Regions from separate parts of the Oerskovia sp. NPDC056781 genome, predicted to be linked through region 1. Evidence: riboswitches for the same ligand, from Rfam matches in the RefSeq annotation. Region 1 holds a riboswitch; each other region holds the start of a gene.
The links. Region 1 has a riboswitch for thiamine pyrophosphate ahead of thiC (phosphomethylpyrimidine synthase ThiC). Riboswitches for the same ligand answer to the same signal wherever they lie in the genome.
Positions count from the first base shown of each region.

Region 2: linked by a shared signal. The riboswitch ahead of thiO (glycine oxidase ThiO) and the one ahead of thiC (phosphomethylpyrimidine synthase ThiC) in region 1 are both predicted to bind thiamine pyrophosphate.
Region 3: linked by a shared signal. The riboswitch ahead of thiD (bifunctional hydroxymethylpyrimidine kinase/phosphomethylpyrimidine kinase) and the one ahead of thiC (phosphomethylpyrimidine synthase ThiC) in region 1 are both predicted to bind thiamine pyrophosphate.

Region 1 covers NZ_JBHUAD010000184.1:819-8,138, reverse strand. The annotation lists gene thiC (phosphomethylpyrimidine synthase ThiC) at 1-1,669, opposite strand, end outside; TPP riboswitch at 1,660-1,769, opposite strand; gene ACFRCR_RS14395 (hypothetical protein) at 1,886-3,169, opposite strand; gene ACFRCR_RS14390 (ABC transporter ATP-binding protein) at 3,166-3,804, opposite strand; gene ACFRCR_RS14385 (peptidoglycan-binding protein) at 3,795-4,874, opposite strand; gene ACFRCR_RS14380 (hypothetical protein) at 4,949-5,500, opposite strand; gene ACFRCR_RS14375 (diacylglycerol/lipid kinase family protein) at 5,804-6,787, opposite strand; gene ACFRCR_RS14370 (CAP domain-containing protein) at 6,855-7,320, opposite strand, start outside.
Region 2 covers NZ_JBHUAD010000140.1:1,570-9,535, forward strand. The annotation lists gene ACFRCR_RS12545 (ABC transporter ATP-binding protein) at 1-197, opposite strand, end outside; gene ACFRCR_RS12550 (ABC transporter ATP-binding protein) at 194-2,029, opposite strand; gene ACFRCR_RS12555 (DUF3817 domain-containing protein) at 2,088-2,525, shown strand; gene moeB (molybdopterin-synthase adenylyltransferase MoeB) at 2,522-3,826, shown strand; gene ACFRCR_RS12565 (thiazole synthase) at 3,920-4,729, opposite strand; gene thiS (sulfur carrier protein ThiS) at 4,797-5,027, opposite strand; gene thiO (glycine oxidase ThiO) at 5,024-6,319, opposite strand; TPP riboswitch at 6,326-6,403, opposite strand; gene thiE (thiamine phosphate synthase) at 6,617-7,237, shown strand; gene guaA (glutamine-hydrolyzing GMP synthase) at 7,311-7,966, shown strand, end outside.
Region 3 covers NZ_JBHUAD010000052.1:8,417-16,382, forward strand. The annotation lists gene pheT (phenylalanine--tRNA ligase subunit beta) at 1-1,472, shown strand, start outside; gene ACFRCR_RS06880 (SDR family NAD(P)-dependent oxidoreductase) at 1,465-2,325, shown strand; gene ACFRCR_RS06885 (DUF899 family protein) at 2,348-3,130, opposite strand; gene ACFRCR_RS06890 (hypothetical protein) at 3,232-3,597, opposite strand; gene ACFRCR_RS06895 (DUF389 domain-containing protein) at 3,723-4,709, opposite strand; gene pip (prolyl aminopeptidase) at 4,782-5,723, shown strand; gene ACFRCR_RS06905 (hypothetical protein) at 5,796-6,137, shown strand; TPP riboswitch at 6,222-6,322, shown strand; gene thiD (bifunctional hydroxymethylpyrimidine kinase/phosphomethylpyrimidine kinase) at 6,314-7,918, shown strand.

The DNA of each region.
Region 1 (7,320 bases):
GCGTCACGGGGAGATACACCCGGCCGCCCGCGTCCGCGAACTCGCTCGACTTCTCCGCCATGCCGGCCTCGATCGCCTCGACCGACGTCAGGCCGTTCTTCTCCGCGTACTCGCGCACGTCCGCCGAGATCCGCATCGAGCAGAACTTGGGCCCGCACATCGAGCAGAAGTGCGCGGTCTTGGCGGGCTCGGCCGGCAACGTCTCGTCGTGGAAGGCGCGGGCGGTGTCGGGATCGAGCGAGAGCGCGAACTGGTCGTGCCAGCGGAACTCGAACCGGGCACGGGACAGCGCGTCGTCCCGCAGCTGCGCACGCGGGTGACCCTTGGCGAGGTCGGCCGAGTGCGCCGCGATCCGGTACGTGATGACGCCCGTCTTGACGTCGTCACGGTCGGGCAGGCCCAGGTGCTCCTTGGGCGTGACGTAGCAGAGCATCGCGGTCCCGGCCTGGGCGATGATCGCGGCCCCGATCGCGGACGTGATGTGGTCGTACGCGGGCGCGACGTCGGTCGCGAGCGGGCCGAGCGTGTAGAACGGCGCCTCCTCGCACAGCTCCTCCTCGAGGCGCACGTTCTCGACGATCTTGTGCATCGGGACGTGCCCCGGACCCTCGATCATGACCTGCACGCCGTAGGACTTGGCGACCTTCGTCAGCTCGCCCAGCGTACGCAGCTCGGCGAACTGGGCGGCGTCGTTGGCGTCCGCGATCGACCCCGGGCGCAGGCCGTCGCCCAGGGAGAACGTCACGTCGTAGTCGCGCAGGATCTCGCACAGCTCCGCGAAGTGCGTGTACAGGAACGACTCCTGGTGGTGCGCGAGGCACCACGCCGCCATGATCGAGCCACCACGCGACACGATGCCCGTGACGCGGCGTGCGGTCAGCGGGACGTAGCGCAGCAGGACGCCCGCGTGCACCGTCATGTAGTCGACGCCCTGCTCGGCCTGCTCGATCACGGTGTCGCGGTAGATCTCCCACGTGAGCCTCGCGGGATCGCCCTTGACCTTCTCGAGCGCCTGGTAGAGCGGCACCGTCCCCACGGGGATCGGGGAGTTGCGCAGCACCCACTCGCGGGTCTCGTGGATGTCCTTGCCCGTCGAGAGGTCCATGAGGGTGTCGGCGCCCCAGCGCGCGGCCCACACCATCTTCTCGACCTCCTCCTCGATCGAGGACGTCACGGCCGAGTTGCCGATGTTCGCGTTGATCTTCACGCCGAACGCCTTGCCGATGATCATGGGCTCGATCTCGGGGTGCTTGCGGTTGGCCGGGATCACGGCACGGCCGCGGGCCACCTCGTCGCGCACGAGCTCGACGTCGACGCCCTCGCGCGCCGCGACGAAGCGCATCTCGTCGGTCACGACCCCCGCGCGCGCCCAGGCGAGCTGCGTCCGGGCACCGCCCGTGCCGTGCTCGGTCGGGACGGCGTCGGGCCGCAGCCACGACGCCCGGAGCGCGGGCAGGCCGCCCGCGAGGTCGAACGCCGCGGGATCGTCGACCTCGGTGTACGGGCCCGAGGTGTCGTACAGGTCCAGGTGCTCGCCGTTGCTCAGGTGCACACGGCGCTCGGGGACGCGCAGGTGCTCCGCGCCCGGGACCGGGTGGTGGACCTTGGAGGACCCCGCGATAGGTCCGGTCGTGATGGTGTGCGCGGGCACAGCGGTCTCAGAGCTCATTGCTCTCTCCCTACGTCGGCATGATCCGAACAGGTTCGAACGGTCGGCGGCGCTGAGCCGCCCTCTCAGCTCGCTGCTGCGAGCTCCCGTGGGTGTGTGAAGTTGTGGGTCCTGCTGGTCGAAGCGGGTCGTGCGACGGTCACCGTAGCGCACGCTGCCCGACGGCGGCGCGACCGTCCCGCGATCGGCCCGTCTCCCTGCGGGTCCGGGCCGACGTCACCTCTCCTTGAAGTACTTGAACAGGTGCTTCTCGCGGGTCGAGAGAGCGCCGACCGCGGCCCCGACGAGCACCGCGCCGGCTCCCGCGAGGACGGTCCGCATGCCGATGCCCCAGGTGCTGACATGGTCGGCAGGATGGCCGGCATCGGCGGCCAGCCACCACAGCGCGGGGACGGCCACGATCACGGCGACCCCGGTCCAGGCAGCGGTCTCGAGCAGCACCTGCCAGGTCACGGCTGCGCGCGGGACGCGGGCGTGCAGGGCGGCGGCGAGCTCGAGGCGGCGCAGGCGGATCGCGACGAAGCCCAGGGCGAGGCCCAGGACGATCGCGGCGACCGGAGCGGGCCTGGTCGGACGGTCGGCGAACTCGGCGCTCGCGTCGTACGTGGCGCCGAGCCGACCGTTGAGCTGCTTCTGGGTGGGTTGCGCCTCCGAGGACGGGTCGGCGACGAGGGCCGTCCGCAGGAGGGGCGCGGTCTCGGGGTCGACAGGCCAGATCTCGACCCAGCAGGAGTCGAACAGCCCTGTCGCGGGCACGGGGGTGACGGCTGCGTAGCCCAGGACGCGGTCGCGTCCGTCGTCGGGGTAGGGGTAGACGGCGCCCACGCGCGCAGCACCGTTACCGGTCGCGACGCTGTCTCCCGGGGCGGCACCGAGCGCCTCTGCCAGGTCCGCGGACAGCCACAGACCGGAGCCTGCGACCTGGTCCCGTTCGAGCGCGGAGAGCAGCCCGGGGGTCGCTTCGTGGCCGGTGAGCTCGCTCGACGGGAGGTTGAGCGAGCGGAGCGGGCTGCCGATCCGCAGGGCACCGGCCGCGTTGATGCCGTCGACCCCGGCGAGGGCCTCGCAGCGTGCGCCGTCGATCTGCCCGGGCGCCTCGAGGATCTGCACGCTCGCGCCCGCGTCGCGGTACTCGCGCGCGCCCTCGATGACGCCCACGACGGCGCGCACGTCGACAACGGCCAACGCCCCGACGACGACCACCAGCACCGCGGCGAGCAGGGCCGCGCGCGTGGTGCCGGTCGCGATGCTGCGCCACGCCTCGGAGATCACGGACGCGGCCCGCATGGCGCGCGCCCGCACGGGCGCGTCCCCCGGCCCGACGGCGCCGATCGCGTCCGCGCGCGGGTGCGCTCCGTCGTCGGGCGGGGGCGAGGTGCCTGGGGCTGTGACCGGTCCGCCGGGTGGTGCCGTGCCGGGCCCGGCTGGGCCGCCCGGGGGCACCGCAAGGCCGGGGCGCGCTGCACCGTCGGGCACGGGGCCCTGCTCGGTGGCGGTCATGCCGCCTCCACCTGCGCGTGCTGGAAGTCTGCGAGGTCGATCACGCGGGTGCAGGCGTCGCGCGTGTGCGGGTCGTGCGTGGCGACCACGACGATCGAGTCGTCCTGCGCGATGCCGGCCAGGACCTCGTTGACGGTCGCGGCCGTGCGCAGGTCGAGCTGCGCGGTGGGCTCGTCGACGAGCAGCAGGTCCGGTGCCAGTGCGACGGCGCGCGCAAGCATGAGGCGCTGGGCCTCGCCGCCCGACAGCGCCCGGAACGGGCGATCGGCGACCGGGGTCAGGTTGAACCGGGCCATGATCTCCGCGGCCCGGTCCTCGGCGTCCCGGCGGCGCAGACCTCGCGCGAGCAGCGGCAGCACCACGTGGTCCAGGGCCGCGCGGCGCGCGACGCCGTGCGGGTTCTGGAAGACCCACCCCGTGGTCGCGACCCCGACACGCTCGACCTGCCCCTGCGTGGGACGCTCCCACCCCGCGACGATGCTCAGCAGCGTCGACTTCCCGCTGCCCGACGGGCCGACGAGCGCGACGACCTCCCCCGGGGTGATCTCCAGGTCCAGCCCGGTGAACAGCAAGCCCGTGCCGGGGAAGGCGTGCCCCAGGCCGGCCCCGACCAGCCGCCTGCCCGCTACCGGCACGACTGCCCCACGTCCTGCGAGGTGAGCTCGACCTCGGTCGGCGCCGTGGTGGCGTCGAGCCCGTCGAACGTGACGAGGGTCTGGCCCAGGCTCGACGCGACGACCGTCACGGGGTGGGCCGTGCCGTCGGCGCGCACGCAACCCGCCGGGCCGTCGAGCGCGAACAGCGCCCCCGGCGGCACGACCGACACGTCGAGCGGCGACGCCAGGACGTACTCGAGCGTCAGCGGCTCCGACCCCTCCGTGCGCTGCCAGGCCGCGAACTCCACGCTGCCGCGCACGGCGTCCAGGAAGGCAGGGTCGGTGACGATCCCGCCCTCCCCGACCTGCGCGCTCGCCTCGCCCAGGCGCACCACCCGGTCACCGGGCGTGACGTTCGTGAGCGTGTCCGCGAGGCCGAGCGAGACCAACGTCCCGGACGTCGTCGCGAACGCCTCCTCGGACGTCGCGCCGCCCACCGGCGTCTCGCACGCCTTCACGGTGACCGACGGCGCAGGCAGCCACAGCACCGAGGCGACCGGCAGGTCACCGGTCGGCTTTGCCACACCCGCAGCCTTGAACAGCTTGGTCACGGCGACCTTGGTCGCATCGCCGTACGTCCCGTCCACGCGGACCGTGTGCCCGAGGCGAGCGAGCTCGACCTGCAGCGCCTTCACGTCGTCACCCTTGGCCGTGGGAGCCAGGTCCCGCCACAACGGGATCGACGTCGCCAGCCCCACGACCGGGCGGTCGTCGACCGTGACCGGGCTCGACCCCGACTCGATCACCGCCCCCGGCGCGCACACCGAACGCGTGACCTTGCCCTGGTCCTCGACGGACAACGTCCCCTCCTCCGCGACGACCGGGGTCACCTTGACCCTGCGCGAGTCGTCGAAGGCCTGCCGCGAGACCGGGACCGCCGCGGGCGGCGTCGCGCTCCGCACGCTCTGCGGCTCCGCCTGCGGCGCCAACGCCATCCCTGCCGTGACACCCCCCGCGAGCAGCACCACCGCCGCGAGCGCGAGCGCGCCTGTGCGGGCCCCTGCCGGGCGGGCACCTCCGGTCCGGGCGGGACGTCGATCTCTGGCCACTGCTGCTCCTCAGGTGGTGCTGGTGGTGTTCGTGTCGTGGTGTGCGAGCGGCCACCGATGCGGACGGCGAGGCGTCAGTCGTGCGGATCCTGCTGACAGGCTGCCATCTCAGGTGGCAGCTCCTGTCCGGAGAGGTCGCCCTCGACCTCGTACTCGGTGCCGTCGGCCGCAGCCTTGAGCGTGATGGCGTACCGGGCCAGCTCCTGCGAGTACGCCTCCTTGTCGTATCCCTCGTCGCGGTGCCCGCCGCGGACCATGCAGTCGGCGATGGCCTGGTTGAAGTCAACGTTCTCCGGGTTCCGGCGCAGCTCCCAGTAGAGGAGGGAGATGGGACCCATGTCGAACTTCGCCCGACATTCCCGATGCACCGCGTCGATCTGCGCGTTCATCGCGTCGAGCTCCTCCTGCGGGGAGTGCTCGGTCAGTCCCACGAGCTCGGTCGTGACCGCGCCCTCGTCCTCGACCTTGACGACGAGGCCCTGGTCCCTCATGCACTGGACCGAGGCGTCCTCGACCTGCTGATACTCCGTCGCAGAGATGACGTCGTCCTCGAGGATCTTCCGCCCGGTCTCGGTGGTCACCTCGTTGCGAGCCTGGGCGAACTCTGCGGCAAAGGGGTTGCGCACCTCAGCCTCTCCCGAACAACCAGTCACCAGGACTGCCACCAGGGCGAGCACCACCAGGGCCCCCTGCTCACGTCGTCGAACTGACCCCTGCATACGTCCCCCCATTGTTCGGCGACGGTGCCCGCTGCCCGCTGCCCGCTGCATTGAGCACGCACCAAAGCCCCCTGAGGTTCCCTCACGTCACTCCTTCGCGGCGCCGCTCACGCACTCGTCGATCGCGTCCGCTCGTGCCGCCGACGGATCTCCTGGGTCAGGTCCTACGGTGCTGCGCAGAGAGGTTGAGGAAGACGCCTCACCGGTGGATCAGTCTCCGGCGGGCGCCCCCTCCGCGATGTCCTCCGACGTGTCGGGCTGGTACACGCACACCCACAGCGCGCCGGCCCGGACGCTGACCTCGAGCTTCTTCGCCGGCTCGATCACGTCACCGTCGAGCTGGCGCGGCTGCGGCCGGTCGGAGATCACGGAGATCCGCGACCCGCGCAGGACCTCCATGTTGGGGACGCGCCCCTTTCCGCGCAGCACGCCGACGAGGAGCTGGACCCAGTGGCCCAGGTTGCGGGGCGCGATGATCGCGACGTCCATCTGCCCGTTGTCGGGCTCAGCGTCGGGCAGCAGGTTCACGCCGGCCTGGAGCTTGCCGACGTTCCCGACGACCACGGTCCGTGCCCGACGGCGCAGCACCGGCCGGTCGTCGACGCGCACCTCGACCTTCATCTGGTCGTCGGCGAGGTGCTTGAACGCCGAGACGACGTACGCGAGCGCTCCGGCCTTGGCCTTGAGCGCGGTCGGCGCGTCCTCCATCATCGCGGCGTCGAGGCCCATGCCGGCCATGACGGCGAAGGCCTGACCGTCGACCTCGCCGATGTCCACGGCCCGGCGGCCGCGGTCGAGCGCGAGGCGGATGCCGTCCTCGGGCCGGGGCGGGATGCCGAGGTTGCCCGCGAGGAGGTTGCCCGTGCCGCCGGGCAGGACCGCGAGGGCGGCGTCGGTCCCGACGAGGCCTTCGATGCAGGCGCGCACGGTGCCGTCGCCGCCGCTCACGAACACGACCTCGGCGCCGTCCTCCACTGCCTGGCGGGCCTGCCCGGTGCCGGGGTCCTCGGCGGTCGTCTCGAGCCAGGCGGGGGCGGGCCACCCGGCGTCGGCGAGCTGGGTCTCGATGGTGCGGCGGAGCTCGTCGAGCCCTTCGACGCGGTTCGGGTTGACGATCACGGCCGAGCGGAGCGGCGCGTTGTCGAGGCGTTGCTGGGCGGCGGGCTCGGGCGCTTGTTCCTGGGACGGGTTCACACCTGAGTATGTCGCGCATGGCACCGGCTCGCCCGACAACGGGACGACTCGGGCACTCCGGACGCGCTCAGTACCCGAACACCTGCACCCACGTGTCGCCCGCGCGCCCCAGGCCCATGGTCGTGAAGTCGCAGTTCAGGATGTTGGCGCGGTGCCCCTCGGACGCCATCCACGCGTCGACCACGGCCTGGGCGGTCTTCTGCCCGGCGGCGATGTTCTCGCCGCCGGGTCGCGCGTAGCCCTGGGCAGTGACGCGGTCGCCGAACGTCCGCCCGTCGAGGCTCGTGTGGCTGAAGTACCCCTGCGCGACCATGTCCTGCGCGTGCAGGGTAGCGGCGCGCCCGAGCTGCTCGTCGGCGCGCAGCGCGGGGCAGCCAGCGGCGGTGCGGTGCGCGTTGACGAGCGTGAGGGCGGCGGTGGTGTCGCCCGCGGTGTCCCCCGCGCCCGACGACGTCGCTCCCTCCGCGCTCCCGGTGGCCGCCGGAGTCGTGGTCGGTTCGGCGAGGAGCGCGGCCCGGGTCGCGGGGCCTGCG
Region 2 (7,966 bases), on a different contig from region 1:
ACCTGGTTGACGTAGGCCGAGGTGGTGCCCTGGGCGACCGCGTCGACGAGCCTGCCCAGGATCCACGGGCCTGCGAGCCCCGCGATCGCCGCGACGGTGTGCAGGACCGCGAGGCCGACGAGCGGCCTGCGGTGCTCGCGGACCAGGTAGGCGGTGTGCTGGCGGACCTGGGAGGCGTCCGCGACGGGGAGCTTCATGACACGCCCTTCGAGGCGTCGGTGAGCTCGGCGGAGCCCATGGGCAGGTGGTCGTCGTCGGGTTCGGCGGGAGCCTCGTCCATCGAGCGCCCGACGACGGCGCGGTAGCGTGCGGCCTCCTCGCCCTGGTGTGCGTCGAGCGGGCGGTGCAGGAGGTCGCGGTGCGTCCCGTGCGTGACGACGCGGCCGTCCTCGACGAACAGGACGTCGTCGACGTGGTCGAGCACGAGCGGGCTCGCGGTCACGATGAGCGTGGTGCGCCCGCGCCGGACCTCGGCGAGGCGTTCGGCGATGCGGGCCTCGGTGTGGGCGTCGACCGCGCTCGTGGGCTCGACGAGCACCAGGATCTCGGGGTCGGTGAGGATCGCGCGGGCCAGAGCGACGCGCTGGCGCTGGCCGCCGGACAGCGAGCGGCCCTTCTCGGGGAGCTCTCCCGCGAGGCCGTCGGGCACCGAGTCCAGGACGTCGTGCGCGTCGGCGATCATGACGGCCCGCAGGAGCTCGGCCTCGAGGCTCCCGCCGCGGACGTCGATCTCCTCGCCGAGCACGCCCGAGAACAGGTGGGGCGTGGCCTCGGCGACGACGATGCGTTCGCGCACCACGTCCTTGTCGAGGTCGGAGAGCCGGATCCCGCCCAGGTGCACGGGCGTGCCCGCCTCCGCGACGTCGTCGAACCGGCCCATGCGCGTGGCGATGCGCGCCGACTCGTCCGGGTCCACGCTCACGAGCGCGACGACGCGGCCGGGCGTGAGCTCGACGCCGCTCGTGTCGTCGACCAGCACCGACCCGGCAGGTGGCGCGGACGCCGTGCCCGGGGTCGCGCCCGTCGCGGGGACCACCGAGAGCACCTTGACGAGCTTCTTCGCGGCCACGTGGGCGCGCGTCGTGATCTGGAGCGTCTGGGTCGCGATCTGCAGCGGCCACGACAGGAACGCCGCGTACCCGTAGAACGCGACGAGCTGGCCCGGGCTGATGTCCCCGGCCACGGCCGCGTGCGCGCCCAGGTACAGGACCAGGGCGACGAACAGGCCGGGCAGCAGGACCTGGAGCCCGTCGAGGTAGGACTGCGTGGTCGCGACGCGCACACCCGTCTGGCGGACGGCCTGCGACTGGGTGCGGTAGCGGTCCGTGAAGACCTTCTCGCCGCCGATGCCGCGCAGGATGCGCAGGCCCGAGACGGTGTCCGCGCCCAGGGTGGTCAGCCGGCCCGACGCCTCGCGCTGCGCGGCCTGACGCTGCTGGAGGGGCTTGACGAGGAACGCGAGGATGCCCGCGACGACCGGCAGCCCGAGGACCACGACGAGGCCCAGCTGGAGCGACGTGCTCAGCATGATCCCCGCGACCACGGCGTACGCCATGAGGGAGCCCGCGAAGCGGGCCGCGATCGCGTAGACCTCGCCCACCCGCAGCGCGTCCGACGCGACCGCCGAGACGACCTCTCCCGTGGGGAGCTCGTCGGTGATCGTGTGCCCCGAGCGCGCGACGGTGTCGCCCACGAGCTGGGAGGTGGTGAAGGCCGAGCGCAGCCAGTTCTCGATGTCGTAGCGGTGGCCGAGGGCGGCCGCGCCCACCTGGACCAGGCCGATGCCCAGCATGACCGCGGCCCAGCCGAGCAGGACCGCGCCGAAGCCCTCGTCGAGGCCCTCGTCGAGCGCACGGCCCAGCACGTAGGGCATGACGGCCTGGCACCCGAACGTGACCATGCCGAGGAGGACGGCGACCAGGAGGATGCCCCACTGGCGGCGCGCGAGCCACCAGAGGAAGGCACCGGGGCCGGTGAGCGGAGGGGTGCCCGGGTCGGGGAGGGGGAGGGGTCGCACGGTCACTAACATTAGGTGTGGCCACCGACACCGGGCCACGGATTTTCGCTCAGCGTAAGGAAACCTTCCCATGACCACGCCCGACCCCGCCGGCTCGCAGAAGACCTCCGACGCCGTGGCGGACGCCCCGTCGCAGGAGGTCGTCGACCGCGCCGTCCGCAAGGCCCGCGGCGCTCTCCAGCGCTACCGCGTGATGGCCCTCATCACCGGTGTGATGCTCCTGATCCTGTGCGTCGAGATGATCGTCAAGTACGGCGTCGGTGCGTTCGTCGACGTCGACGGCGTGATGCGCTTCGTGGGCTGGATCCCGTTCGCGCACGGCTGGGTCTACGTGGTCTACCTCGTGACGGTCCTGGACCTGTGGTCCAAGATGCGCTGGAGCTGGGGCCGCCTGGCGACCATGGTCTTCGCGGGCGTCGTGCCCGTCATGTCCTTCATCCTCGAGAAGAAGGTTCACCGCGAGGCCGAGGCCAAGCTCGACGCCCTCGTGGAGCAGTACGCCCGATGACCTCGCTGCCGCCGCTGGTCGCTCCCTCGACCGAGCCACTGTCCCCGCAGGAGCTGGCCCGCTACTCGCGGCACCTGGCCCTGCCGGGGATCGGGGTCGAGGGCCAGCAGCGGCTGCGCGCCGCGCGGGTCCTGGTCGTGGGCGCGGGCGGGCTGGGCAGCCCCGCGCTGCTCTACCTGGCCGCGGCCGGCGTCGGGACGATCGGCATCGTCGACGACGACCGCGTCGAGGTCTCCAACCTCCAGCGCCAGGTGATCCACGGCGGCTCGGACGTGGGGCGGCCCAAGGTGGAGTCGGCGCGTGACGCCGTCGCGGAGGTCAACCCGCACGTGAGCGTCCGCCTGCACGAGCACCGGCTCGACGCGAGCAACGTCCTGACGGTCCTCGACGGCTATGACGTCGTCCTCGACGGGACCGACAACTTCGCGACCCGCTACCTCGTGGGCGATGCCGCCGAGATCGCGGGCATCCCGTGCGTGTGGGGCTCGATCTTCCGCTTCCAGGGGCAGGTCAGCGTCTTCTGGTCGGCGCCTGCGGTCGGGGAGGGCGTGGTCTACCGCGACGTGTTCCCCGAGCCGCCACCGCCCGGCACCGTGCCCGACTGCGCGACGGGCGGGGTCCTGGGTGCCATGTGCGGCACGGTCGGCTCGGTCATGGCGACCGAGGCGATCAAGCTGATCACCGGCGCGGGGAACACGCTCCTCGGCCGCCTCGCGGTCTACGACTCGCTCGAGCTCACGTGGCGTCACCTCACGATCCGCGCCGACCCGCAGCGCGTCCCCGTGACCGAGCTCCTGGCGGGCGACCACGCGTACGAGGCGTTCTGCGGGTTCAGCCCGGCGGGCGACGTGGGCCCTGTCGAGGTCCCGTCGGGCCTCTCCTCCGGGACGGGCCTCTTCTCCGGCCCGACGGCGGACGGTCGCCTCGCCATCGACCTCGCCCGGGTGGCGGGAGCGGCAGGACCGACGCCCACGAGCCTGACGGCGCGCGAGCTCGCCGACCGCCTCGCCGACCCCGACGACGACCTGCTGCTGCTCGACGTGCGCGAGGAGTGGGAGACGCAGATCGTGGCGATCGACGGCGCCCGGGTGGTGCCCAGCGGGGTCTATGCGGGGCCCGGCGCGACCGCGGCCCTCGCGGACCTTCCGCGTGACCGGACGGTCGCGGTGCTGTGCAAGGTCGGGGGCCGGTCCGACCGGGTCGCGAGCCTTGCGCGGGCCGCGGGCGTGGACGCGCGCAACGTCGAGGGCGGGGTCCTGGCCTGGGTGCGGGACGTCGAGCCGGGACGCCCGACCTACTGACCGTCGGCCCCGTCCGCCGAGGTAGACCCGTGCGCCCGAGGTAGACCCTCGGGAGGTCTACCTCGCGCACACGGGTCTACCTCGTCAAACCGGTCACAGCGCCAGGTCCAGGTTGCCGGCGCCCAGCAGGCCGGACCCCGTGAGCCCGGCCCGGCCCACCATGCCGTCGACCGGGGAGCTCGCGAGCGCCTGCTCGCGGCGCGGGATGCGGCCCGCGAGCGCGGCGAGCCGCCCGGCCTCGACCGCGAGCCGCATGGCCGTGGCCATCCGCACCGGGTCGGCGGCACGGGTCACGGCCGTCGCGAGGAGCACGCCGTCGCACCCGAGCTCGAGGGCGTGCGCGGCCTCCGAGGCGGTCCCGATCCCCGCGTCCAGGATCACGGGCACGCGGGCCGCGGCCGCGATGGCTGCGATGTTGCGCGGGTTGAGGATGCCGAGCCCCGAGCCGATGGGGGCGCCCAGCGGCATGACGGCCGCGCAGCCCACGTCCTCGAGGCGGCGCGCGAGGATCGGGTCGTCGTTGGTGTACGGCAGGACGGTGAAGCCGTCGCGGACCAGGGTCTCGGCGGCGTGGACGAGCCCGATCGGGTCGGGCAGCAGCGTCACGTCGTCGGCGATCACCTCGAGCTTGACCCAGTCGGTGCCGCAGGCCTCGCGGGCCAGGTGGGCCGTGAGGACGGCCTCCTTGGCGGAGAAGCAGCCCGCCGTGTTGGGCAGTGCACGGATGCTGAGGCGATCGAGCAGGCCCCAGATGCCGGTCTCGCCCGTACCGCCGTCGGAACCGGCCCCGCCCGGCGGCGGCACGCGCGCGACGCGCCGCATCGCGACGGTCGTGAGCGCGGTCCCGGACGCGACGAGCGCCTCCTCCAGGGTGAGCAGGTTGGCGGCGCCGCCCGTGCCCATGACGAGGCGGGAGCCGAGGGGGACGCCCGCGACGACCAGGGAGTCGTCGGCCGCGCGGTCCGGGGTGTCAACCACCCTGCACCGCCGTGACGACCTCGACGCGGTCGCCGTCGCGCAGTGCCGTGGACGTCCACGTGCTGCGTGGGAGCACGGCGTCGTCGATCGCGACCGCGACGCCGCGGGGGACGGTGCCCGTGTCTCCGACGAGCTCCGGCAGCAACGTGGCGACGAGGGCTGCGACGGTCGTGGGGGTGGCGAGCGGGTAGGGCTCGCCGTTGACGAGTGCTGTGCCGGTCATGTGGTCCTCCGGGAGGTCGCGACAGGGGTGGGGGAGAAGCGCATCGGGTCGATCGCCGCGACCGCGGGCGGCAGCGGGTCCCCGGCGAGGAGCGCGTCGACCGTGGCCCCCGTGACCGGGGCGAGCAGCACGCCGTTGCGGTAGTGGCCCGTCGCGAGGACCAGGCCGGGCACGCTCGTGGTTCCCAGGAGCGGCAGGTTGTCCGGGGTGCCCGGGCGCACGCGCGGCGTGACCTCGACCAGGGCGAGCTCGTCGAGGCCGGGCAGGAGCGCACGGGCGTCCCGCAGGAGCGCGAAGACGCCGCCCGCGGTCGCACGCCGGTCGTCGGGGTGCTCCTCGCTCGTCGCCCCGACGACGACCTCGCGGTGCCCGTCGGGGCCGGGCGTACGCGGTACGACGTACACCGGACGCCCTTGCACGATCCCGCGGACCACGTGGTCGAGCGTGAACCAGGGCGGCGCGTCGAGCCGCAGCGTCTGCCCCTTCACCGGACGGGTCGGGGCGTACACCTCGGGGACGCCCGCGAGCAGGCTTCCCGAGTCCGCCCCGGCCGCGAGCACCACGGTCCCCCCGCGGTGCTCGACGCCCGCGTCGTCGAGGGCCCCGGTCACGGGGGCACCCGGCCCGGGCGAGCGCAGGAGCCGGACGGCCCGGCGGTGCACGACGGCGGCGCGCGGGTCCTGCGCGAGGGCCGCGGTCAGGGCGCGGTGCACGGCCCGCGGGTCGACCTGGTGGTCGCCCGGGGCCCAGAACGCCCCAGCGACGCGCTGTCCGACGAGCGGCTCGCGCTCCCGGGCGGCCGCGACAGTGATCTCGGTCGAGTCGAGCCCCCATGCCTCCTGCAGCGCACGCACGCGCCGCCCGAGCGCCAGGTCGTCGCCGTCGTAGGCCAGGGTGAGCGTGCCCGTGGCCCGCAGCCCGACGCCCAGCCCCGAGTCCGCCTCGAGCTCGGCCGCGAACGCGGACCATCGCGCCGCGGAGTCGGCGCCCAGGCGCAGCGCGGCCTGCTCCCCGAAGTCGGCCTCCGTCACGGGTGCGAGCATCCCGGCCGCGGCGTGCGTCGCGCCGTCCCCCGGGGCGGGGTCCAGGACCGTCACACGCCGCCCCGCACGCGAGGCCCGCCACGCCGCGGCGAGCCCCACGATGCCGCCGCCCACGACGAGGACGTCCGCGACGCCGTCGGGCAGGTGGTCGTGGGGGAGGCCCGACGGCGCCGCGCGCCCGGTAGCCCCGTCGCGCCCTCGTGGGCGCGCGGGCACGGCGGGGTGATCGGTGGACAGGGCTGCGCTCATGCGCTCGCTCCCTTCGCTGGCATGACCCAGATCAGGTTCGACGGTCGGCTCTCGCCCTCTCAGCCCCGTGCGGGGCTCCCGTGCTTCGCGGCCACCCTACAACGTGGCCGGTGCCGGGCCGCGGCACGACCACGGGGTGCACCACGGCCGCGCGCCGCGCGGGCCGTGCCTATCCTGGGCGCCGTGACCACCGCCCCGACCGGCGACGCCGAGCGCCGACAGCCCCCCGCGCCCCGCCACCGCTCCGACGACCGCGACGCCACCCCGCACGCGGCCCGCCAGGCCGCCGTCGAGCGCCTGCGCGCCGCCCGGCTGTACCTGTGCACCGACGCGCGCGAGGAGCGCGGCGACCTCGAGGACTTCCTGCACGCGGCGCTCGCGGGCGGGGTGGACGTGGTCCAGCTCCGGGACAAGACGCTCGACGTCGCGCGCGAGCTCGAGCTCCAGGAGACGGTCGCGCGCGTAGCGACCGAGCACGGGGCGCTGTGGGCCGTCAACGACCGGGCCGACGTCGCGCTGCTGACCGGGGCTCCCGTGGTGCACATGGGCCAGGGCGACCTGCCCGTGCCCGCGGTCCGGTCGCTCCTCGGCGCGGGCTCGCTCCTGGGGCGCTCGACGCACTCGCTCGCACAGGCCGCGGCGGCAGAGGCTGATCCCGAGGTCGACTACTTCTGCGTCGGCCCCCTCTGGGCGACGCCCACGAAGCCGGGGCGCGACGCCGTCGGGCTCGACCTGCTGCGACAGGTCGCGGCGACCCGGCCGACGACGCCGTGGTTCGCGATCGGGGGAGTCGACGCCGACAGGCTCGACCAGGTGCTCGACGCGGGCGCCGAGCGCATCGTCGTGGTCCGGGCGATCACGGGCGCCGCCGACCCCGAGCGGGCCGCACGCGAGCTGCGCGGGCGACTGCCCGCCTGACGCGCGCAGTGATCCCCGTCGCACGTCGTGGACCGATGCCGGGGATCGGCGCCGAGCCAACTATCCTGGGGTGGTGACACCCACCCCCTCAGCCCCCCGGCCCGTATTGGTCGTCGACTTCGGCGCACAGTACGCCCAGCTGATCGCGCGTCGCGTGCGTGAGGCCAAGGTGTACTCGGAGATCGTCCCTCACACCTTCACCGTCGAGCAGATGCTCGCCAAGGACCCGGCAGCGATCATCCTGTCCGGCGGTCCGTCGTCCGTGTACGCGCAGGGCGCGCCCTTCGTGGACCCCGCGCTGTTCGAGGCCGGCGTGCCCGTCCTGGGCATCTGCTACGGCTTCCAGGCCATGGCCAAGGCGCTCGGCGGGACGGTCGCGCAGACCGGCCTCAGCGAGTACGGCGGCACGGCCGTCGAGGTCTGCCAGGCCGGTGCGCTGCTCGCGGGTTCGCCCGACCAGCAGACCGCCTGGATGAGCCACGGCGACGCCGTGCACGCGGCCCCCGAGGGCTTCGAGGTCCTCGCGACCTCGGCCGGCTCGCCGGTCGCAGCGTTCGAGGACACCGGGCGCCGCCTGTACGGCGTGCAGTGGCACCCCGAGGTCAAGCACTCCCCGCTGGGCCAGAAGGCCCTCGAGAACTTCCTCTACCAGGGCGCCGGCCTCGCCGGTGACTGGACGCCGGGCAACGTCATCGCCGACCAGATCGCGCTCATCCGCGAGCAGGTCGG
Region 3 (7,966 bases), on a different contig from region 1:
AGGCTGCGCACTTCGACCCGATCACCGTGGCCCGCTCGGCACGCCGTCACAAGCTGCCCTCCGAAGCGGCCAAGCGCTTCGAGCGCGGTGCCGACCCGGCGCTGCCGCCCGTCGCGGCCCAGCGCGTCGTCGACCTGCTCGTCGAGCTCGGTGGCGGTGCGGCGGACGACGCCGTGAGCGACCTCAACACGGTCGCCCCTGTCGCACCGATCGTGTTCCCGATCCACGAGGCCGAGCGCCTCGTGGGCGTCGCGTACACCTCGGAGCAGGTGCGTGGCGTGCTCGCCGAGATCGGCTGCACGGTCCGTGACCTCGACGGTGGCACGACCCTCGAGGTCACCCCGCCGACCTGGCGGCCCGACCTGACCGGTGCCGCAGAGCTCGTCGAGGAGATCGCGCGCCTCGTCGGCTACGACAAGATCCCGTCGATCCTGCCGCCCGCCCCGGCGGGGCGCGGGCTGACGACCTCGCAGCGGCTGCGTCGGTCGGTGGCGCGCGCCCTCGCGGAGGCCGGGTTCGTCGAGACGCTCAGCTACCCGTTCGTGAACCCGCAGTCGCACGACGACCTGCGCCTGCCCGCGGACGACGACCGTCGCCGCGCGCTGCGGCTCGTCAACCCGCTCGCGGACGACCACCCCGAGATGCGCACGAACCTGCTGACGACGCTGCTCGGCACGCTCAGGCGCAACGTGGGGCGCGGGAACGCGGATCTCGCGATCTTCGAGATCGGCCTCGTGACGCGCCCCGTGGCCGGTGCGCCGGCAGCCCCGCAGCTCCCGGGCGGTGTCCGCCCGAGCGAGCAGGACCTCGAGACCCTGCAGGCCGCGGTGCCGCCGCAGCCCCGCCGGGTCGCGGGCGTCCTGACCGGTCAGCGCGTGGCCTCGGGCTGGTGGGGCGCAGGTCGCGCGGCCGACTGGACCGACGCCCTGGCCGCTGCCCGGCTCGTGGCCGAGCGCGTCGGAGCCCAGGTGGTCGTGGTCGCCGACCACGACCACGCGCCGTGGCACCCGGGCCGGACGGCGAGGCTCGAGCTGGCGGACGGGACCGTCGTCGGGCACGCCGGCGAGCTGCACCCCAAGGTGCTCGAGACGCTCGGCCTGCCCGCGCGGACCGTCGCGTTCGAGGTCGACCTCGACGCGCTGATCGCCGCCACCCCGGGTCAGCCCGTCCAGGCCGAGCCCGTCTCGTCGTTCCCGCTCGCGAAGGAGGACCTGGCGCTCGTCGTCGACGCCTCCGTGCCGGCCTCGGCCGTGCGCGCCGCGATCGAGGAAGGGGCGGGCGACCTGCTCGAGGAGCTCGCGCTGTTCGACGTCTACACCGGCCCCCAGGTCGGCGAGGGCAAGAAGTCGCTCGCGTTCTCGCTGCGTCTGCGCGGCACCGACCGCACGCTCACCGCGGAGGACTCCGCGGCCGTGCGTGCCGCGGCGGTCGCCGCGGCGCACGAGAAGGTCGGAGCCGAGCTTCGTGGCTGACGTCACCACCGTGGCCCCCGCGCGCACCGCCCTCGTGACGGGCGGTGCGCGTGGGATCGGCCGCGCTGTCGTGCTGGGGCTCGCCGGTGCGGGGCTCGACGTCGCGGTCCTGGGTCGGGACGCGTCCCGCGTGGACGACGTCGTCGCGCAGGTCCGCGCGCTGGGTCGCCGCTCCGTGGGCCTGGTCGCGGACGTGGGCGATCCTGCCGCCGTGGACGCGGCCGTCGCGCGCGCCGAGGCGGAGCTGGGCGGGATCGATCTCCTGGTCAACAACGCCGGGCGCATCGACGCCGAGGTCCCGCTGTGGGAGGCCGATCGGGACGAGTGGTGGTCGGTCATGGAGACCAACGTGCGCGGGCCGTTCCTGCTCGCGCGCGCGCTCGTCCCCGGGATGCTCGCGCGGGGCGGGGGACGGGTCGTCGACCTGAACTCGGGTGCGGGGTCGCACGACATGGACGGCGCGACCGCGTACAACGCGAGCAAGACCGCGCTGCTGCGCATCGGGTCGAACCTGCACCTGTCGGGCCACGCCCGGGGGCTACGGACGTTCGAGGTCGCGCCCGGCGTGGTGCAGACCGACCTGACCGCGTCGATGGACATGCACGTGGGGCGCACCGAGTGGACCCCCGTGGAGCGCACGGTCGAGATGATCGTCGCGATCGCGGCCGGCGACCTCGACGCGTGGTCGGGGACCTTCGTCCGGGTCACGCACGACTCGCCCGCGTCGCTGCGAGCCGCCGCCGTGGCCGGGTCCGCGGACGCGGAGGCCGTGCCGGGGCCCGAGGCGCGCCGGCTGCGCGTGACGCGCTTCGGCGACGACGACCCCATGCCGGGAGCGCTCCCGGCGCGCTGACCCCGTCCGTGCTGACCTGCGGTCAGTGGTGGTGGCCGTGCCGGCCGAGGGTCTCCACGGCGGTGGCCCCCGGCCGGGTCCACTGCGGCACGGGACGCGTGGTCTCGCCCCAGCCAGTGACCCCGTCCGCGTCCGACCGCCAGAACCAGCCCGGGTCCCGGCCCACGGGCCAGCCCTCGGGGTCGATCTCCCAGGCCTCGCCGCGGCCGTAGGGCGTCATGTCGAGCAGGGCGAACGCCGGGTTGGTCGGCTCGGTGCCCCGGCCCGTCGTGCGGTAGGTGAGGAACACGTCGTCGCCGTCGCGCAGGAAGCACGAGAGGTACCCCATCTCGCCACCGACGGGCGCGTCGAGCTCGCGCACCGAGTACCAGGGCTGGGTGTAGCCCATGAACTCGACGTACGGGGCGACCTCGTCCCACGCCCCGGTCGTCACGAGGGCGAACGAGACGCCGCGCGCGTTGAGGTACACGGCGTCCTTCAGGTGCCACGCCGTCCAGGTGCAGCCCTCGCACTGCCCCTGGTGCGGCGCGCCGTCGTGCCACATGTGCTGGTAGATCACGAGCTCGTCGCGGCCCTCGAAGAGGTCCAGGAACGGGACGGGGCCGTCGGGACCGACGACCTCCACGGTGCCGTCGATCCTCACCATGGGCAGCTGCCGTCGGGCGGCCGCGATGGCGTCGCCCTCGTGCGTGTGCGCCTTCTCGCGGACCAGGAGCTCGTCCCGGGTGGCTTCCCAGGTGGCCAGGTCGACGACGGGGGGCCGGCCGGACAGGGGCGTGGTCGCGTCCTCGGGCGGGGTCGTCATGGTGTCCTCCGTGCGGGCTCGGGCAGGGACGCACGGCGCGCTCCTGCGGTCACGAGGGCAGACTCGGGACCGGGCCGGAACTCATCGTCGGTGGCGGGCCGTCAGTGGTTGCGGCGCCCCCGCGAGGCGCCGAACGGGCCGCCCACGAACAGCCCCAGGCCGAGCACGAAGCCGAAGTCGTACCAGTTCCCGTTGTTGTGCACCTCGTAGATGTTCACCGTGTCGGTGAACAACGAGACCACGAAGGTCACGGGCACGATGATGCCCTGCCACAGGCCGAGCCAGAACCCGGCCGGGCTGCCGTCCGCGGTGGGCGTGCCGACGTCGGGATTGGGACCCGGGGCGCAGGCCGCGAGCGCGAGCGCCCCGACGACCAGGGCCGTGGCGAGGACGATGCGTCGGGCTCGCGAGGACGTGAGCGTGGTGCGTGCGGTGTCGTGGGGCGAGACGTCGTGCGTCGGGTGCATGGCCGACCTCCTCGTGGCTGGACCGGACGGTCGCCCCCAGCATCCGCCGTGGGACGCCCCGGCTCAACCGGAGGCCCGCCCCGGCCGTCGGCGGCGCCGCGACGACAGCCTCGCCTCGACCGCGGTCATCCGGACGCCGGCAGCCGTCGCGTCCCGCCGATGACGAGCGTGACGTCGACGTCGACGTCCGCGAGCCCCGCCTCGTCGAGGGCCGTGCGCAGGGTGCCGGGGTCGGCCTCGGGGGCAGGGCCGATCGCCTCGATCCTCAGGACGGACCCGCTGAAGGCGATCCCGGTGATCGTCCACTGCTCCTGCTCGGCCCACGCCTCGGCGACGGGTGCGGCGGCGATCTTGTCGGCGTTCTGCCGCAGGACGTGCTGGCTGATCGCGCTGAGCGGTACCGCCACGACGAGCAGCGCGGCCGCGACCGTCACGAGGCTCGCGCCGCGCAGCGGCCCCACGTACCTCTCTGCCTCGCCTGCGGCCGTGCGGACCTGGAACAGCAGGAAGACGAGCGTGCCGGTCGCGATGATCGCGGCGACGTTGGTCGCGAACAGCAGGAGAGCTCCCAGGGCCTGGTCCGGGGCGCCCGACTCGAGCGTGAGGCCGACGACCGCGAGCGGCGGGACGAGCGAGATCGCGATCGCGACGCCGGGCAGCGCGTCCGACACGTCGGCGCGGACCAGGGCGAACGCCCCGACGGCCCCGGTCGCGAGCGCCGCGAGCAGGTCGATGAGCTGCGGGGTGACACGGCCTGCGACCTGGCTGTTGGTCGCCGCGACGATCTCGATCGGGACGAACAGGCCCACGAGGTAGCCGGTCGCGACCACCCCGGCCGCGCCCGCGCCGACGAGGAGCGCCGACGAGGTCAGGTTCCGGTGGTCGTTGAGGACGATCGCGAGCGCCGTCCCGACGATGGGTGTCATGAGGGGAGCGACGATCATGGCGCCGATCACGGTGGCCGTGCTGTCGGCCGCGACGCCCGCCGACGCGATGACGGCCGCGAGGATCAGCAGGGTCCAGAACGTGGCCTGCCGGGACCGCGCCGTCGGCCCCTCGGAGATGAACAGCGCGGTGGTCATCCGCTGGACGTCGGCCGTCGTGATGCGCATGCTGCCTCCTGGTGCTGTTCGTGCCCCCAGCATCACAGGGGGTCGCTGCTCGCGCTCGGTACGCTGCCGGACATGTACGCCGTGACCCCACCCCATGCCCAGGGCTTCCTCGACGTCGGCGACGGCCACGAGATCTGGTGGGAGGCGCGGGGCAACCCGGACGGCAAGCCCGCGGTCGTCCTGCACGGTGGGCCGGGGTCCGGGTGCACCCCCGGGTCGTCGCGGCCGTTCGACCCCGAGCGGTACCGCGTGGTCCTCCTCGACCAGCGGGGCTGCGGTCGGAGCCGGCCGCTCGCGAACGGCGACGACGTCGACCTGTCGAGCAACACCACTGCCCACCTGGTCGCGGACGTCGAGCAGCTGCGTGAGCACCTGGGCATCGACGCGTGGCTGGTCCTGGGGACCTCGTGGGGTGCGACGCTCGGGCTCGCGTACGCGGTGGCACACCCCGAGCGCGTCACCGAGGTGGTCCTGGGCGCGGTCACGAGCACCACGGCCCGAGAGGTCGAGTGGATCACGCGCGACATGGGGCGCCTCTTCCCCGAGGAGTGGGACCGGTTCGTGGCCGAGGTGCCGGTGGCGGAGCGCGACGGCAACCTCGCGGCGGCCTACGCCCGTCTGCTCGCGTCCTCGGACAGTGCGGTGCGTGAGCGCGCGGCGGCGGCCTGGTGCCGCTGGGAGGACGTGCACGTCTCGCTCGTGCACGGGTTCGAGCCCTGGGACCGCTACGAGGATCCCGCCTTCCGGCTGCGGTTCGCGCGCCTGGTGACGCACTACTGGGCGCACGCAGCCTTCCTGCCCGACGGCGCCCTGCTGGCCGGGGTGCGCGGGCTCGGCGGGGTCCCGGCGGTCCTGGTGCACGGGCGTCAGGACGTGTCGGGCCCGCTCGACGTCGCGTGGCACCTGCACCAGGCGTGGCCGGGGAGCGAGCTCGTGGTGCTCGAGGGCGCTGGGCACGGGGGCCCGGGGTTCCCGGAGGCGCTGGTCGCGGCGACGGACCGGTTCGCGGGCTAGCGGCCGCACCGCTCGGCTAGGGTGAGGCTCAGCCTGTCCCCGCAGTCGACGTCGACCTCGGAGGTGACCTGCGTGTCCCGCCGTTCCGCACTGCTCGTCGGGGTCCTGGTCGTGTCGTGCGGCTCGCTCGCGCTCGGTGCCGCGCTCGGCGCGGCCGGGCCGGTCGCCGTGCCCGCCGAGGGGCCGTGGTCCGTCCACGTCGAGGGCCCGTCCGAGGGGGACGCGGAGTGCGCGGCGGATCCTGCCGTCGCCTTCGCCCTGACCCCGGCGATCATGCCCCCGGTCGGGACGTCGTTCGGACTGGTCCCCGACGCCACCCGCGCCGACCTGGAGCGTGTCGTGTCGTGCCTCGAGGAGCACGTGGCGACGTCGCGGATCAGTGTGGTGCCGACCGGGACCCCGGCGTCCCCCTGACCGGGGCGCCGGGCGGGTCGCCGGTGCTGGTGCCGCCTGGCGAACGGCGGCCCCCGGGTGTGCCGTCCGCCCGCTAGAGTTCCCTGCGAAGACACGGGGTGCCCGCTCCCACGAGCCGGGCTGAGATCACACCCGTCGAACCTGATCTAGCTAGCACTAGCGAAGGGATGTCGGCAATGTCGCTTGCTGCCACCACACCTGTCCTGCCCGCACCTGCCCGCACGCCGGCGGCGGACGCCCAGGCCGCGAACGAGCACGGCGCGTCGTGGGGGGCCGAGCCCTCCCGCCCCCGCGTCCTGTCGATCGCCGGCACGGACCCGACCGGGGGAGCCGGTATCCAGGCAGACCTCAAGGCGTTCGCGGCGCACGGCGCGTACGGCATGGCGGTCACGACCGCCCTGGTCGCGCAGAACACGCACGGCGTCCGTACGGTCCACGTCCCCGGCGCGGACTTCCTGGCCGAGCAGCTCGACGCGGTCTCGGACGACGTGGTGATCGACGCCGTGAAGATCGGCATGGTCGCCGACGAGCCCAACGCGCGCGCGATCGCCGCGTGGCTGAGGCGCGTGCAGCCGCCGTTCGTCGTGCTCGACCCCGTCATGGTCGCCACGAGCGGCCACCGCCTCCTCGACGAGGGGGCCGAGCAGGCCGTGCGCGAGCTGGTCGCGCTCGCCGACCTCGTGACCCCCAACCTCCCCGAGCTCGCCGCCCTCGTCGGCGAGCCCGCCGCGACCACGTGGCCCGACGCCCTCGCCCAGGCGAGGCGCCTGCACGCGGCGAGCGGCGCCGTCGTGCTCCTGAAGGGCGGTCACCTCACCGGGGAGGAGTCACCCGACGCCCTGGTGGGCGCTCGCGGGCCCGACGACGTCACGACCTTCTCGGCGCCCCGCGTCGACACCGTGCACACCCACGGGACCGGGTGCTCGCTGTCGGCGGCGGTCGCCGCGCTGCGACCCCGGCGGGACGGCTGGGAGAGTGCGACGCGCGACGCCAAGAGCTGGCTGACCGGCGCGCTGCAGGCCGGGGGAGCGCTCGCGGTGGGCACGGGCCGCGGACCCGTCGACCACCTGGCGCACCTGCCCACGCTCGGGCAGCGGGTGTTCTCGGAGGAGGCCTGGGAGCGTATCGCGGGCTGGCGCGAGGCCGTCGAGCGGATGGGGTTCGTGCGGGCGCTCGCGGACGGGAGCCTCTCAGCGGGGGACTTCGGCTTCTACCTCGCGCAGGACGCCGCGTACCTCGCCGAGTACTCGCGCGTGCTGTCGCGGGCCAGCCAGCTCGCACCGACGCCCGAGGCACGGCAGTTCTTCGCCGGTGCCGCGGTCGAGTCGCTCGAGGTCGAGCAGGCGCTGCACCGCGACTGGTTGGGCGAGCACGCCGGGATGGACCGCGGGGCGGTCGAGAACGTCGACCCGTCTCCCGTGACGGCCGCCTACACCAACCACCTCCACGCGGCGTCGAACGGGTCCTACGCGGAGACGGTCGCGGCCCTGCTGCCGTGCTACTGGCTCTACTCGCACATCGGCGACGTCCTGGTGCGCCAGGCAGGGGCCCTCGACGGTCACCCCTACGCACGGTGGATCTCGCTCTACGGCGACCCGGCCTTCGCCGAGGCGACACGCACCGCGTGCTCGTTCGCCGACGAGGCCGCGCGCTGGGCCTCGCCCGCGGAGCGCAAGCGCATGCTGCGCGCGTTCGAGCTGTCCTCGATGCACGAGTACCTGTTCTTCGAGCAGGGGCTGACCCGGCCGACCTGGCCGGCGCCACCTCTCGCTGCGCGCTGACCTCACACCGAGGAGTGAGCCGTCGCCCCGGACCTGGCTCGACCCGGG